One region of the Paraliobacillus zengyii genome, then DNA from elsewhere that is predicted to be linked to it. Evidence: predicted binding sites of a transcription regulator. Region 1 holds the regulator's gene; each other region holds the start of a gene.

Evidence for each region. Region 1 encodes Rex, which represses fermentation and respiration genes when NADH is low (regulators of the CRP and FNR family bind a similar motif). Its sites were predicted from a motif close to TTGTGAAATATTTCACAA; they were not measured.
Region 2: a site for Rex is predicted at 1,692-1,709, ahead of pflB (formate C-acetyltransferase). Genes of this name have one in related genera too.
Region 3: a site for Rex is predicted at 2,853-2,870, ahead of DM447_RS07245 (formate/nitrite transporter family protein). Genes of this name have one in related genera too.

What each region holds. Positions count from the first base shown of each region.
Region 1 is NZ_CP029797.1:462,661-467,498, forward strand. Features, by position in the region: gene DM447_RS02490 (ABC-F family ATP-binding cassette domain-containing protein) at 1-1,415, opposite strand, end outside; gene DM447_RS02495 (redox-sensing transcriptional repressor Rex) at 1,621-2,259, shown strand; gene DM447_RS02500 (DUF4305 domain-containing protein) at 2,295-2,498, opposite strand; gene DM447_RS02505 (CPBP family intramembrane glutamic endopeptidase) at 2,502-3,221, opposite strand; gene groES (co-chaperone GroES) at 3,491-3,775, shown strand; gene groL (chaperonin GroEL) at 3,827-4,838, shown strand, end outside.
Region 2 is NZ_CP029797.1:354,020-358,857, forward strand. Features, by position in the region: gene DM447_RS01840 (MDR family MFS transporter) at 9-1,439, shown strand; gene pflB (formate C-acetyltransferase) at 1,804-4,059, shown strand; gene pflA (pyruvate formate-lyase-activating protein) at 4,134-4,838, shown strand, end outside.
Region 3 is NZ_CP029797.1:1,420,056-1,424,893, forward strand. Features, by position in the region: gene DM447_RS07230 (PH domain-containing protein) at 1-9, opposite strand, end outside; gene DM447_RS07235 (DUF1129 family protein) at 89-760, opposite strand; gene DM447_RS07240 (PadR family transcriptional regulator) at 760-1,089, opposite strand; gene DM447_RS07245 (formate/nitrite transporter family protein) at 2,018-2,800, opposite strand; gene DM447_RS07250 (CBS domain-containing protein) at 3,000-3,698, shown strand; gene DM447_RS07255 (CotY/CotZ family spore coat protein) at 3,751-4,299, opposite strand; gene DM447_RS07260 (thioredoxin family protein) at 4,418-4,753, opposite strand.

The sequences.
Region 1 (4,838 bases):
ACTAATAGATTTGCCTTTTGCATCATGAGTTTAGCAAGAGCTAGTCTAGCCTTTTCACCACCACTTAGGGAGTTAACACTTTTTAAAACATCGTCACCAGAGAATAAAAAGTTACCAAGCACTGTCCGTATATCTTTTTCATTTACTGTTGGATAATCGTCCCAAAGTTCCATTAAAACAGATTTAATGGAACTGAGATTTGCTTGTTCCTGATCATAATAACCGATTTGTACATTGCTGCCAATATCGATAGACCCACTAGAAGGCTCTAGTTCATCTATAATCGTTTTTAATAAAGTGGTCTTCCCTACACCATTAGGTCCAACTAAAGCGATGCGGTCACCTCTATTTGTTTGGAATGTAAGGTCAGAAAAGATAGTCTCTTCATCCTTGTTATAACGAAAAGCAAGGTTATTAATTTTTAAAACATCATTACCACTTCTACGATTTATATTGAAGGAGAAGGTGGCTGAAGATTCATCACCACTGGGTTGATCTAATCTATCCATCTTTTCTAGTTGTTTTCGTCTACTTTGTGCTCTTTTAGTTGTAGATGCGCGAACAAGATTCTTTTGAACAAAATCTTCAAGTTTTTTTATCTCGGTTTGCTGTTTCTCGAATTGCTTCATTTCTAACTCATAATCTACAGCCTTTTGTTCTAAATACTTAGTATAATTACCATGATACTTTTTCGACTGATTACGGGAAATCTCATATACCGTTTTCGTTGTCTTATCTAAGAAATAACGATCGTGTGAAACAATTACAACCGCACCATCATAATTATTTAAATAACCTTCAAGCCATGTTAATGTTTCAATATCTAAATGGTTTGTTGGTTCATCTAATATTAAAATAGAGGGCTTTGATAGAAGTAGTTTTCCTAACGCTAAACGTGTTTTCTGACCACCACTAAGTGTATTAATTGGCGTTTCTAGGTCGTAGTCTTGAAAATGCAAGCCATTTAATACAGACTTTATATCGGCTTCGTAGTGATAACCGCCCTCCATTTTAAAGGCTTGTTGCTGTATATCATATTGTGCAAGTAGTTGTTGATATCTTTTTTCATCTTGAATAATTGCAGGATCGCCCATTTGTAATTCCATTTTACGAAGTGCAGTTTCCTTTTTTATTAAATCCTCGAAAACATGAAGCATTTCAGCCCAAATGGTTTCATTGGTCTCTAGCCCAGTGTTTTGTGCTAAATAACCTAAGGAGACATCTTTTGGTTTATGGATTTCACCTTCATCGTAAGAGAGGAGACCAGCCATTACTTTTAGTAAGGTTGATTTACCTGCCCCATTTCTACCAACAATAGCAATCCGATCGTTGGTTTGTATTTCTAATTTTATATTTGATAGAATTAATTCAGCACCATATCTCTTCACTAAATTGTTTACTTGCATTAAAATCATCTTTTTGTTCACCTCATCTTTTCTAGTGTATCGCACTTTTTATCACACTAGCAAGCAAATGGACGTGTATTAATTGGTGAATTGCTTTATACTAGAAGAAGTAAGTGAATTAGTTCACGACAAATACGTTGGATTTTAAAAACGTATGGCTTTAGGTCAAGGTTTATTAGGGGTTTGTACAAATTGTTATAAAGGGGATTGAAATATGCAAAGTAAAATACCACAAGCAACAGCTAAAAGATTACCATTATATTATCGCTTTTTAAATAATTTACATATACAAGGAAAATCGCGTGTCTCTTCAAAAGAACTGAGTGAAGCAGTAAAAGTTGACTCTGCAACGATTAGACGAGATTTCTCGTATTTTGGAGCATTAGGTAAAAAAGGTTATGGCTATAATGTCGAATATTTATTAGGCTTCTTTAGAAAAACATTAGATCAAGATGAGACGAGCAATGTAGCATTAATTGGTGTAGGTAATTTAGGAACTGCCTTTTTGCATTATAATTTCACGAAAAATAACAACACAAAAATAGAAATGGCATTTGATGCAGATGATGGTAAAGTAGGCCAAGAAATTGGAGGTGTACCGATTCATCATATAGATGATTTGGAAAAGAAACTTGGTAACGTTGAGGCGGTTATTTTAACTGTACCAGGTGCAGAGGCACAACAAATAACGGATCGATTAACTGATTCCGGAATTACAGGTATTTTAAATTTTACACCTGCACGTATAAATGTTTCAGAAGATGTCCGAGTCCATCACATTGATTTAGCAGTTGAGTTACAGTCATTGTTATACTTCATGAAGCATTATCCAAATGATGCAGTAGAGGAATAGAAATAAAGCAGTGACCTAATTAGGTCACTGCTTTATTATTTTGAATTCTTCGCTTTCTTTATATGAATGTGTATTCTAATTAGGCGAATTGCTACTGCAAAATCTAAAGTAGCAAATATAGCAAATAATAGAATTAATAAACTCCAACCGGTCTCTTGGATTGATGTTATCCCTATATATGTGAATGCAATCCCAATACCAATGTAAAAGGTTGCTGCAACCAATGGCGAGGTTCGCATATGTTAGCCTCCAATCACTATCATTTGTAATTTTTCATATTGCTCGAGCATTTTCTCAAGCTCTTCTGGTGAAATACTTAATTGTGCAATGACGACCATTGTATTCATCGATGCATGTGCAATGATTGGTACAATAATCCGTTTTGATTGAACATAAATAAACGCAAACACAAATCCAATTGTTAGATAGGTTAAAATGTGTGGGAAATCATTATGCACCACTGCAAAAATTAAACCAGAAGCTAAGGCGCCAATAAAGAAGTTCGTTCTTTTATATATGCTTCCGAAAATGATTTTTCGAAAAACAATTTCTTCTAAAATTGGACCAATTACAGCAACTACAATGATAAAGATTGGTGCTGCTCTTGCAATTTCGATTATATTTTGGGTATTCTCTGAATCTGGACTAACTCCAAGAAATGTTGTTTGAAGATAGTTGATAACCCCTTGGCCAATGAATGCTAAGATTAAGCCTATAAGAGACCAAATGATTACCATACCATTACTGGCTGCTTCTGGGTCTTTTCTCAAATTTTTCTCAGGTTTTAACAACAGTAATATAATGAGTAATGCTGCCAAAAAGCTGAATACGGTCCACGCGATACCTATTGTTCCAAAATAGTCTTCGTTCACATCAGCAATTTCTAGGACCAATAGAAGTGGATAAGAAGAAAGTTGCATCAATATATATGTTCCTAAGATGTATATGTAGTTTCTAGTCAAAGCTAAACGTCTCCTTTAATAATATATAATTGTCCAATATACGTATTTTAACATAACTTTAGAATAGAATTGTACTAGTTCGATTTTTCTAATTGAATGATGAAATCCAATGTAATTTACTATGTTTAAAAAAAACATAAAAAAAACAAGTGCAATACTTGCAAAATGGTAAACAATTCATTATTATAATAATTGTGTTAGCACTCTTCATTGGTGAGTGCTAAGAATAAATAAAACCATTTTGAAATATATGAAGGAGGGTTTTTATAATGTTAAAGCCATTAGGAGACCGTGTCATTATTGAACTCGTAGAAGAAGTACAGAAAACAGCAAGTGGAATTGTTTTACCAGATTCTGCACAAGAAAAGCCGCAAGAAGGAAAAGTTGTTGCAGTCGGGTCTGGTCGTGTAGCAGATAATGGAGAAAGATTTCCTTTGGAAGTCGCAGAAGGAAATACAATTATTTTCTCTAAATTTGCAGGCACAGAAGTGAAGTATGAAGGTAATGAATACTTAATTCTTCGTGAAAGTGACATTCTAGCTATTATTGGCTAAGCGAAGACAATTAATTTTAAAGATACTTAAGAATCAAGGAGGGCTTTTAAGATGGCTAAAGAATTGAAATTTAGTGAAGATGCTCGTCGCGCAATGCTACGAGGTGTAGATACATTAGCAAATGCAGTGAAAGTAACATTAGGACCAAAAGGACGTAATGTCGTATTAGGTAAAAAATATGGTTCACCGCTTATTACTAATGATGGTGTAACAATTGCTAAAGAAATTGAATTAGAAGATGCGTTTGAAAATATGGGTGCACAGCTTGTAGCTGAAGTTGCATCTCAAACAAACGATGTTGCTGGTGATGGTACGACAACTGCAACAGTACTTGCACAAGCAATGATTCAAGAAGGTTTGAAAAACGTTGCTTCTGGTGCAAATCCAGTAGGCGTACGTCGTGGTATTGAAAAAGCAGTGAAAGTTGCAACTGAAGAATTACGCAGTATTTCTAAACCGATTGAAGGAAGAGATTCAATTGCACAAGTTGCAGCAATCTCCTCTGGTGACGATGAAGTAGGACAATTAATCGCAGAAGCTATGGAACGCGTTGGTAACGACGGTGTTATCACAATTGAAGAATCAAAAGGTTTCAATACAGAATTAGAAGTAGTAGAAGGTATGCAATTTGATCGTGGTTATGCTTCTCCATATATGGTTACTGACCAAGATAAAATGGAAGCAGAACTTGAAGATCCGTACATTCTAATTACAGATAAAAAAATCAATAATATCCAAGAAGTACTTCCTGTTCTAGAACAAGTTGTACAACAAGGTAAACCACTTCTATTAATAGCTGAAGATGTAGAAGGCGAAGCACTTGCAACACTTGTTGTAAACAAACTTCGTGGTACATTTAATGCCGTAGCAGTTAAAGCACCTGGTTTTGGTGATCGTCGTAAAGCTATGCTTGAAGACATTGCAGCATTAACTGGTGCAGAAGTAATTACAGAAGACCTTGGTCTTGAGTTGAAGAACACTACAATCGAACAATTAGGTCGCGCAACTAAAGTAGTTGTAACAAAAGAAAACACTACAATAGTTGAAGGCTCTGGAAATCCAG
Region 2 (4,838 bases), 110 kb from region 1:
GAGAAATCATGACAACAGAACACACAGAAAGTACAACTCCGATCAATCGTAAACTTATCGTTTCCATATTGCTCGCCGGGGGATTTGTTGCGATATTAAATCAAACTCTATTTGCAACAGCTACACCACATGTAATGAATGATTTTCAAATTAGTGAAAATATTGCACAATGGCTAACAACAATCTTTATGCTGGTTAATGGTGTAATGATTCCAATTACTGCATTTTTAATTGAAACATTTACTACAAGAAGATTAGTATTATCAGCATTAGTCATTTTTGCTATAGGTACGTTAGTATGTGGTATTGCACCTACATATCCAATATTACTAGTCGGACGGGTAATACAAGCAAGTGGTGCGGGTATCATCATGCCAGTTATGATGACTGTATTCCTAACCATTTTCCCAATTGAAAAACGTGGTTCAGCAATGGGATTGGTTGGACTAGTTATATCATTTGCGCCAGCAATTGGCCCGACACTGTCAGGTTGGATTGTTGAGAATCATCCTTGGAGATTGATGTTTTTTATCATCTTACCAATCATTTTACTTGATATTATTCTTGTATACTTCTTTATGGAGAATGTAACAGAACGTACTTTTCCTAAAATAGACATTCTTTCTATTATATTATCAACATTTGGATTTGGAGGATTATTATTCGGGTTTAGTAGTGCTGGAAGCGGCAATTGGGTTGATCCAGTTGTTATTATTTCCTTAATAGTTGGTATAGTTTCCTTGATCACATTTATTAGGCGTCAATTTACGTTAAAACAACCTATTTTAGAGTTTCGGGTGTTTAAGTCTCGTACATTCACCATAACAACAATAATAGGAATGATTGTGTTTGTTGGTTTAATTGGTTCTGAAACAATTTTACCTATTTACATGCAACAGTATGCAGGGTTCACTGCATTAGAATCAGGACTTATGATAATGCCAGGCGCAATATTAATGGGATTGATGTCACCGATAACCGGTAAAATTTTTGACAAAATAGGTGCTAAATATTTAGCGATTGTTGGTTTATCGTTAATGACTGTAACAACCTTTTTGTTTACTAATTTATCTACAGAGACACCTTTGATGTTCTTAACAATTGTTTTTGGTATTCGTATGTTTGGGATGTCAATGGTAATGATGCCTGTAACAACTGCTGGACTTAATCAATTACCGATGCGTTTAATTGCACATGGAACAGCGATGAATAATACGATGCGACAAGTTTCCGCATCTATTGGTACGGCGGTATTGGTTACGATTATGACAACCAGTGCACTGGATAGTGGACCAAATGCTGCTCCTAGTGCATTAATACATGGTGTAAACATAGCGTTTTATGCAGCGACAGGTTTATCCCTTATAGGATTGTTTTTATCATTCTTTATTAAAGGAACAAAGCCGTCTGAACAACGAGGAACATATGAAATAGAGTAGTAAAAGGAAGCGCCACAGTTGTGGTGCTTTTTTAGTTTTAATCTCTGTACCTATTGAGAGTACTCAAATGACTATAACAGTATAGTACAGCGTCGTATTTGTTACTATTTTCTATGCGTGAGTAATAATTGGATACCTGCTAAATTGTTAATTTATATGGATTGTGCCTATATAATTATATAAATATATTTAAAGAACCTTTTATTACTAAAATTTGAACATTTTAAGAACTTTTATTGAAACAGTTTTTAAATGTGATCTTTTTCACTTCTTTTTTAGCATGTTTAAGTATATACTATATTTAAGATAATAGATTGTTCATCAGTGAGCAAAGTTATGTGATAATAATTAAGGAGGTAACGAAATGAAAATAGCAGAAGAAGTTACACAAAGAAACCCTTGGGATGGCTTCCATGATGGAAGATGGCAAAAAGAAATTGACGTCCGTGATTTTATTTTAAAGAACTTTACCTTATATGAAGGAAATGAAGAATTTCTAGAAAGCGCAACTGAAGCAACGAAAGCTTTATGGGATCGTGTAATGGATTTAACAAAACAGGAACGAGAAAATGGTGGTGTTTTAGACCTTGATACAAAAATTGTTTCTACAATTACATCACATGGACCTGGATATTTAAATAAAGATAGTGAAAAAGTGGTTGGTGTGCAAACAGATGAGCCTTTTAAACGTTCATTACAACCAAATGGTGGTATTCGTATGGCGGTAGCCGCAGCAGAATCTTATGGATTTAAGATTGATGAAGAAGTAGTGAAGACATTTTCCGAACATCGCAAAACACACAATCAAGGTGTTTTTGATGCATATACACCAGAAATAATGACTGCACGTAAGGCTGGTATTGTAACTGGATTACCAGATGCGTACGGTCGAGGTCGTATAATCGGTGATTACCGACGTGTTTCTCTTTATGGTGTAGACCACTTGGTTGCTGAAAAGAAAAAAGAGTTAGCTTTAATAGGTAACGGCACCATGATAGAAGATATTATTCGTGATCGCGAAGAGACAACAGAACAGATTCGTGCACTTCAAGAACTGAAACAATTGGGTGCTACGTATGGCTTTGATATTTCAAAACCAGCGAAAACTGCTCAAGAAGCTTTCCAATGGTTGTACTTTGGTTATTTAGCGGCGATTAAAGAGCAAAATGGTGCAGCAATGAGTCTAGGGCGCGTATCTACTTTCTTAGATATTTATATTGAAAGAGATATTGAAAATGGTTTGTTGACGGAAGAACAAGCTCAAGAGCTTGTTGATCACTTTGTTATGAAATTGCGTCTTGTTAAATTTGCAAGAACTCCTGAATACAATGAATTATTTAGTGGTGATCCAACTTGGGTAACAGAATCACTAGCTGGTATGGCACAAGATGGAAGGCCGTTGGTTACGAAGAGCTCCTATCGTTTCTTGCACACTTTAGATAATTTAGGTCCTGCCCCTGAACCAAACTTAACAGTACTATGGTCAGTGAAATTGCCTGAAAACTATAAAAAGTATTGTGCAAGTATGTCTATTAAATCAAGTTCTATTCAATATGAAAATGATGATTTGATGCGTGATATTTATGGTGATGACTATGGTATTGCTTGTTGTGTATCTGCGATGCGTATTGGTAAGCAAATGCAATTTTTTGGGGCACGTGCTAACTTAGCAAAAGCTTTACTATATTCTATTAATGGCGGTATGGATGAGAAGCTTAAAATTCAAGTAGCTCCTAACTATGCACCGATTACTTCTGAGTATTTAGATTATGATGAAGTGATGAAAAAATATGATACCATGTTAGATTGGTTATCTGGTATGTATGTAAATGCATTAAATATCATTCACTATATGCACGATAAATACAGCTATGAAAGAATAGAAATGGCGTTACATGATCGAGAAGTACTACGTACAATGGCTTGTGGAATTGCAGGATTATCTGTTGTTGCTGACTCGCTTAGTGCCATTAAATATGCAAAAGTAAGAACAATTCGTGATGAAGATGGTTTAGTAGTAGATTATGAAACAGAAGGTGATTTTCCTAAATACGGTAATAATGATGACCGTGTTGATGATATTGCTGCTGATTTAGTTAAAATGTTTATGAACAAAATTAAGAAACACCAAACGTATCGAAATTCCGTGCACACACAATCAATTTTAACAATTACTTCAAACGTTGTGTATGGTAAGAAAACTGGGAATACACCGGATGGACGAAAAGCTGGTGAACCATTTGCGCCAGGTGCAAATCCATTACACGGTCGTGATCAAAATGGCGCTTTAGCATCATTAAGTTCAGTCGCTAAAATGCCATATGAGTATTCCTTAGATGGCATTTCTAATACTTTCTCTATAGTACCTAAGGCATTAGGTAAAAATGAAGAAGCTAGAAAGGCTAATTTAGCGGGAATGCTTGATGGATATGTAACGAAGAAAGGTCATCACTTAAATGTAAACGTGTTTGATCGCGAGACACTTTTAGATGCAATGGATCGTCCAGAAGAATACCCGCAATTAACAATTCGTGTATCTGGTTATGCAGTAAACTTTATTAAATTAACGAGAGAACAACAAATAGATGTGATAAACCGTACGTTCCATGATGGAATGTAATAAGTAAATAAGTGGTTATGGAGGGGTAAAGATGAGCCCCTCTTGTTCTAAATAAGGCAAGGAGGGCGAACAACATGAAAGGTCGAATACATTCTATAGAAACAATGGGAACAGTAGATGGTCCTGGCTTACGTTATGTTATTTTCACGCAGGGGTGCTTATTACGTTGTAAATTTTGTCATAACCCTGATACGTGGAAAATGGGTCAAGGAAAGGAAATGACAGTTGCAGAAATGGTTAAAGATATCAAAGACTATCTTCCCTTCTTCCAATCCACTAATGGTGGTGTAACTGTAAGTGGTGGGGAGCCGTTGCTACAACTTGAATTCTTAATAGAATTATTCACAGAACTAAAAAAAATGGGAGTTCATACAACCATTGACAGTTCAGCTGGATGTTTTAGTCGCTCTCCACGCTTTATGAAAAACTTAGATAAACTGTTAGAAGTTACGGATTTAGTATTACTAGATTTGAAACATATCGATCCAATTGAACATAAGGAACTGACTGGTATGTCTAATGAACATATTATCGATATGGCTAGATATTTGGATGAAAGAAATATCCCAATATGGGTGCGTCATGTACTTGTTCCTGGTATTAGTGATAAAGATGAGTATTTACAACAGCTTTCAGATTTTATTGCTACATTAAGGAATGTAGAACAAATTGATGTCTTACCTTATCATAAATTGGGTGTTTACAAGTGGGAGACTTTAGGTATTAAATATCCGCTTGAGGGAGTAGAGCCTCCAACAGAAGATCGTGTAAAGAATGCA
Region 3 (4,838 bases), 960 kb from region 1:
TTGTCTCAAAAAATATCTTCCTCTCTAGAAAAATTAGTCTACTATATATACGGAAGGAAAAGGTAAATCGTTTCATTAATCTATACTTTTATTTTTTTATCAAACGCCAATTAATAAGAAATAAACCTAGACTTGCGATTAGAAGAACCCAATAAGGTATGTTAATTGCGATACCAAAATCAGGAATAAGAAAAAAGACAGCAAACAAAGTACTTATCGAAATTGTACTAACTAGCCAGAGAATAAAAAACTCTTTCACCTTATGAATTTTTTTAAATGCACTCCAACGTAGATACTGAACACATAGCCAAATAAATAATAAAGCCAGCAAGACGGAAAGTACACCTTGTATCAGAATGGATGGAAGATAGGTAGTTCTAAGCGCTTCACCAATGCCAAAGATATAAAATAACACAACTCTTATAATACTAGAGGCAAAAATAAGTGCAGCTAAAAACGACAAAATTCCAGTACTAACAAAAGTAATTCGTTCTTTCGTGACCATTTTTGGTAATTCGCCTACGATCTCATATGCATATTGTTTCGGATTATCACTGAAGATATCTTCAGCTGGCCGCCCCTGATCCTGAGCTATTAGTAAATGATCGAGTAGCTCCGTTAATATTTCCTCTGTTGCTTGTTCGGATTTATCATAGGAGAGTCGAATATATACAAGCATTTCTTCATAATAATATAAATTTTCATCATTTAACTGTTTGCGTTTTTGATTGTTTTCTTCAATTAAGTCTTTTACGTGCATCAAAATTCACCATCTTCCTTTAATAGTTGATCAACGGGTGATTTAATCATCTCCCAGTTCTGTTTAAATAGTTTAAGTGCAACATTGCCTGATTCTGTTAAGGTGTAATATTTTCGATTAGGACCACTAACTGACTTACGCATTTCACCCGCAATTAATTTCTCTTTTTGTAAACGTAATAAAATTGGATAAATTGATCCCTCACTGACTTCTAGGCCTTGTTCTTCCAATTTAATCGATAATTCGTAACCGTAGACTGTTTGTCGCGAAATAATTGCTAAAATGCATCCTTCTAAAATTCCTTTATATAATTGACTTCGAATTGCCAAAAAAATCATCTGCCTTTATCAGTAACTTGTTATACATAATAGCGTAACATGTCTTTCGCTAACTTGCAATGCATAGTAGTGGAATATGCTCTTTTTATTTTTAGAAGTAACATCGAATAAGTAGAACTCTGTGGTAAGAGGCATAAAGTTCTTACCCGCTCCTCAAATGAAATTGACTCCCTTTCCGCAGGCACGGCTTCAGCTAACTCGGATAAGCACAGTACGCTTTCCGAGTGGATCTTCAGCTCACGCTGTTCCTTCCTGCAGGAGTGTCGCCAATTTCACTTGATCCGCTAGTTTTGTCTTTACACATTTTATGAACTACAAATAAACACATTAGTCATTAGTCTCTTGAAAATATTTCGATTGATTCTGTGTCTTACGCTTAAAAATAGTTCCACTAATTAGCGAAGGAAGCAAATGCTTGACACTCCTACGGGAACAGCGAATGTTTTTGATGGGATGAGTAATCGCAATCCCACGAGCCGAAGATCCACTTAATAAAGCGTTCTTTGGACCTGCGATTACTCGGCCCACCGAAAACATTTGCTTTATTAAGTTAGCTGAGGCCGTGCCCGTGGAAAGGGAAAGCATTTGTTTGCGTAGCGAGTAAGACCAAAATGTTACGTCACAGTTGATATATACTCTGGTAAAAGGTAATTGCTATGTTAATTCTTTCATTGACAACAACCTTTTAGAAATCAGACCTTTTTAAAGAATGTACGTAATAGAATAAATATAATCCAAACACAATACAGCAAACGATTAGCGTTTAATTTTTAACTGAGTAAGTTGAGTTAGTTATATTAAATCTAAGCAATATGATAGAAAAGAGCTAAAAAAAAGAGGTCACACAATTTGTGTGACCTCTTTACTATTAGTCGGTTGTATCCTATTTTGATAGTGAACGTAACGAGATTTTTTACTGCTATTTCACGTCCATATAGGGCTTATTAATATAATGATATACCCAACCCATTAAGAAATGTCCACCAATAATGTTACCAATTGTGACAGGTATTAAGTTAAAAATAGCACCACTAATAGAAATAGTATCAGGATGGTCTAATACTAATGCAATCGCAAATGTACACATATTTGCAATACTATGTTCATACCCAGAAATGAAAAATCCGAATACGAAAAGCATCATTGTAAATAATTTTGCGCCATCTCCTTTCATTTTCATCGGAATGAAAAAGGCGAGACAGATAAGCCAATTACACAATATTCCCCGAAAAAAGAGTTCCCAAAAAGGAATGTGCATTTTCTTGGCTGCCGCATCCAGTAAATATGTATTAACAGAGCTATCTGCAAAAAGACCAGTTGCATAAATAAAGATCGCAAAGCCAATTGCACCAATAATATTACCTGCATATGTTGCTCCCCACATACGGAAGACAGTTATCCAGTGCATTTTTTTGTTTAAAGCTGTTATCGTAAAATAAAACGTATTACCTGTAAATAAATCTCCACCGCCATAAACAATTAAAATAATCGCAGCACCAAATGTAATAGCGGCCAAAGGATAAGCAAAAGGAGAACCTTCAAGATAAAAATAATTTCCTGTTTTAAAGGCAACAATAACACCAAAACCAATAAACATGCTTGCCAATGCAGCCCGAATGAGATAGATCAAACGACTATGTTGAAACGTTTTTTGCTTCTTTAATGCTAGTTCTTCAACTTGTTTTAATGCTTCCATTTCCATTTTATCACCTGAAAACCTATAGAATTTTATGTCATTTATTCTTTTCCAAAGTCTGTGAAGTATTATACAATTTTATCATACAACTATTTGTACATATGTTCAACCATCAACCTGAGATTTTACACACAGTATTTGTTTTCTTTGTTTCTGACGTGTAAAGTGTAAGCAAATAAAGTTCTACTGAGAGGAGTACAAGTTAATGAAAAACTCGGAACGATTTATTATTGCTTTTAATAAAATTGAAGCTTTTTTTGATAAAGCAATTAATGAAAAAAGACACCTTTCTTTTTATCGATCTGTTCAATTGTTAAAAAGGTCAAATGCGATAGTAGATCGGTATCAAGACGATTTATTAGAATATGCAGAGCTACGGAATGCTATTATTCATGAACGAACCGATACCAATTATGCGATTGCGGAGCCACACGATGATGTAGTCGAAAGAATGGAAAAAATAAAAGAGAAGCTGACTGCACCAGAATTAGTAATACCTAGGTTCTTTAAGGAAATGCGTCAAATTCAAGCAGAGGCTACTTTAAATGATGTTTTACAGGTTATCCGCGAAACAGACTATTCCCAATTTCCTGTTTATCGTGACAAGGAATTCATTGGCTTGTTAACAGATAAAGGTATCACGCATTGGTTAGCGAGACATGCAAAAGGAAATGCAGATCATTTATTTCAAACCGCAGCATATGAGGTCATAAAAGATGATGATAGAGCACACAATTATAAGTTCATTAGTAAATCAATGAGTATATATCAAGCCGAGCACTATTTCCTAGAGCAAATAAAAGAAACAAAACAACTTGACGCATTGCTGATCACGGAAAATGGTAAGCTAGAAGAAACGTTAATAGGTATGATTACATCAAAAGATTTAATTGAGATCCCTTAAATAGTTTATTTTTAATAGGGTGCTCAAGTAGAGCGCCCTATTAAAAATAAACTTAGTCTTTTTCGTGCATAGTAAATGAAGAAACAGGAAGAGGAGTAATTGGATCAAGACAAGTGATACTACAAAAACAATTTAAATCTACTGTTATGCAGATACCGGTAGATTGGAAATCTTTAATACTATTACCAGGGAAATAATCACATACATCACGACCACCCGGACATGGAGTAGATCCACCAGCTGTAACTGGAAGTAATAGTTCTAGTTTGACACAGCATTCACTACCTTCGACAAATTTCTTCGCGCGGAAGATAGGTGTTTCGACACACCCAAAATAAGTGTTGCCTGACTTTCCTAGCTCATCTTGAAAGACACCATTACCAATAAAAGGTTTACAATCTTGACAATAAAGAATGAAAGGTATCGTTGTATTAGTACCATTTACCGTTTGTGTTTGTGGTGAAAGTAATTGTTGTATAGACTGTTCACAACTCGTTACGCAATGATTATTATTATTCGCAACTTCATCTTGTGCATCGACAATTTGTTGGACAATGTCACATACACATTGATCAAATTCTGTATTTAGATTAGTACTCAAGTTAATTCCTCCCTTCTATTGAAGATACTTTACTATACGCAATAGAATAGGAAAGGATTGAGATAGATATCTAGTAAATATAAAAATAGGATAATGACTGCGTCTAAATATAATAAAACTATTCGGTTACCCCCTGATAGATTTTCTGTAATCGTTCTTCAAACAATTCAAGTTGGACGATCCTTGCTTCTCGTAAATATTCTTTTCCATCTACAAATAACAGTAGAACAGGGACAGTGAAAATAGAAAACTTGCCAGCAACTTCAGGCAATTGATCCACCGCTACATGTCCAAGTGCGATTTCTGGATACCTTCTCATAATAGCTTCTACTTGCGGTAATAAACTATGACAAACACTGCAATTCTGCTTTGAAATATAGAGAAAAGCTAGGTTATTTTGGTTAATAAAGTGATCTAGTTTGTTGATAGATTTAATTATCTGAAATGTAGTCATGATCTATTCCTTTCCTATTCTGTATTTTAGGTATGCTAAATTTGTCTTAAAAAAGATGGGGATAGTTTATCATAATTTCTATAAA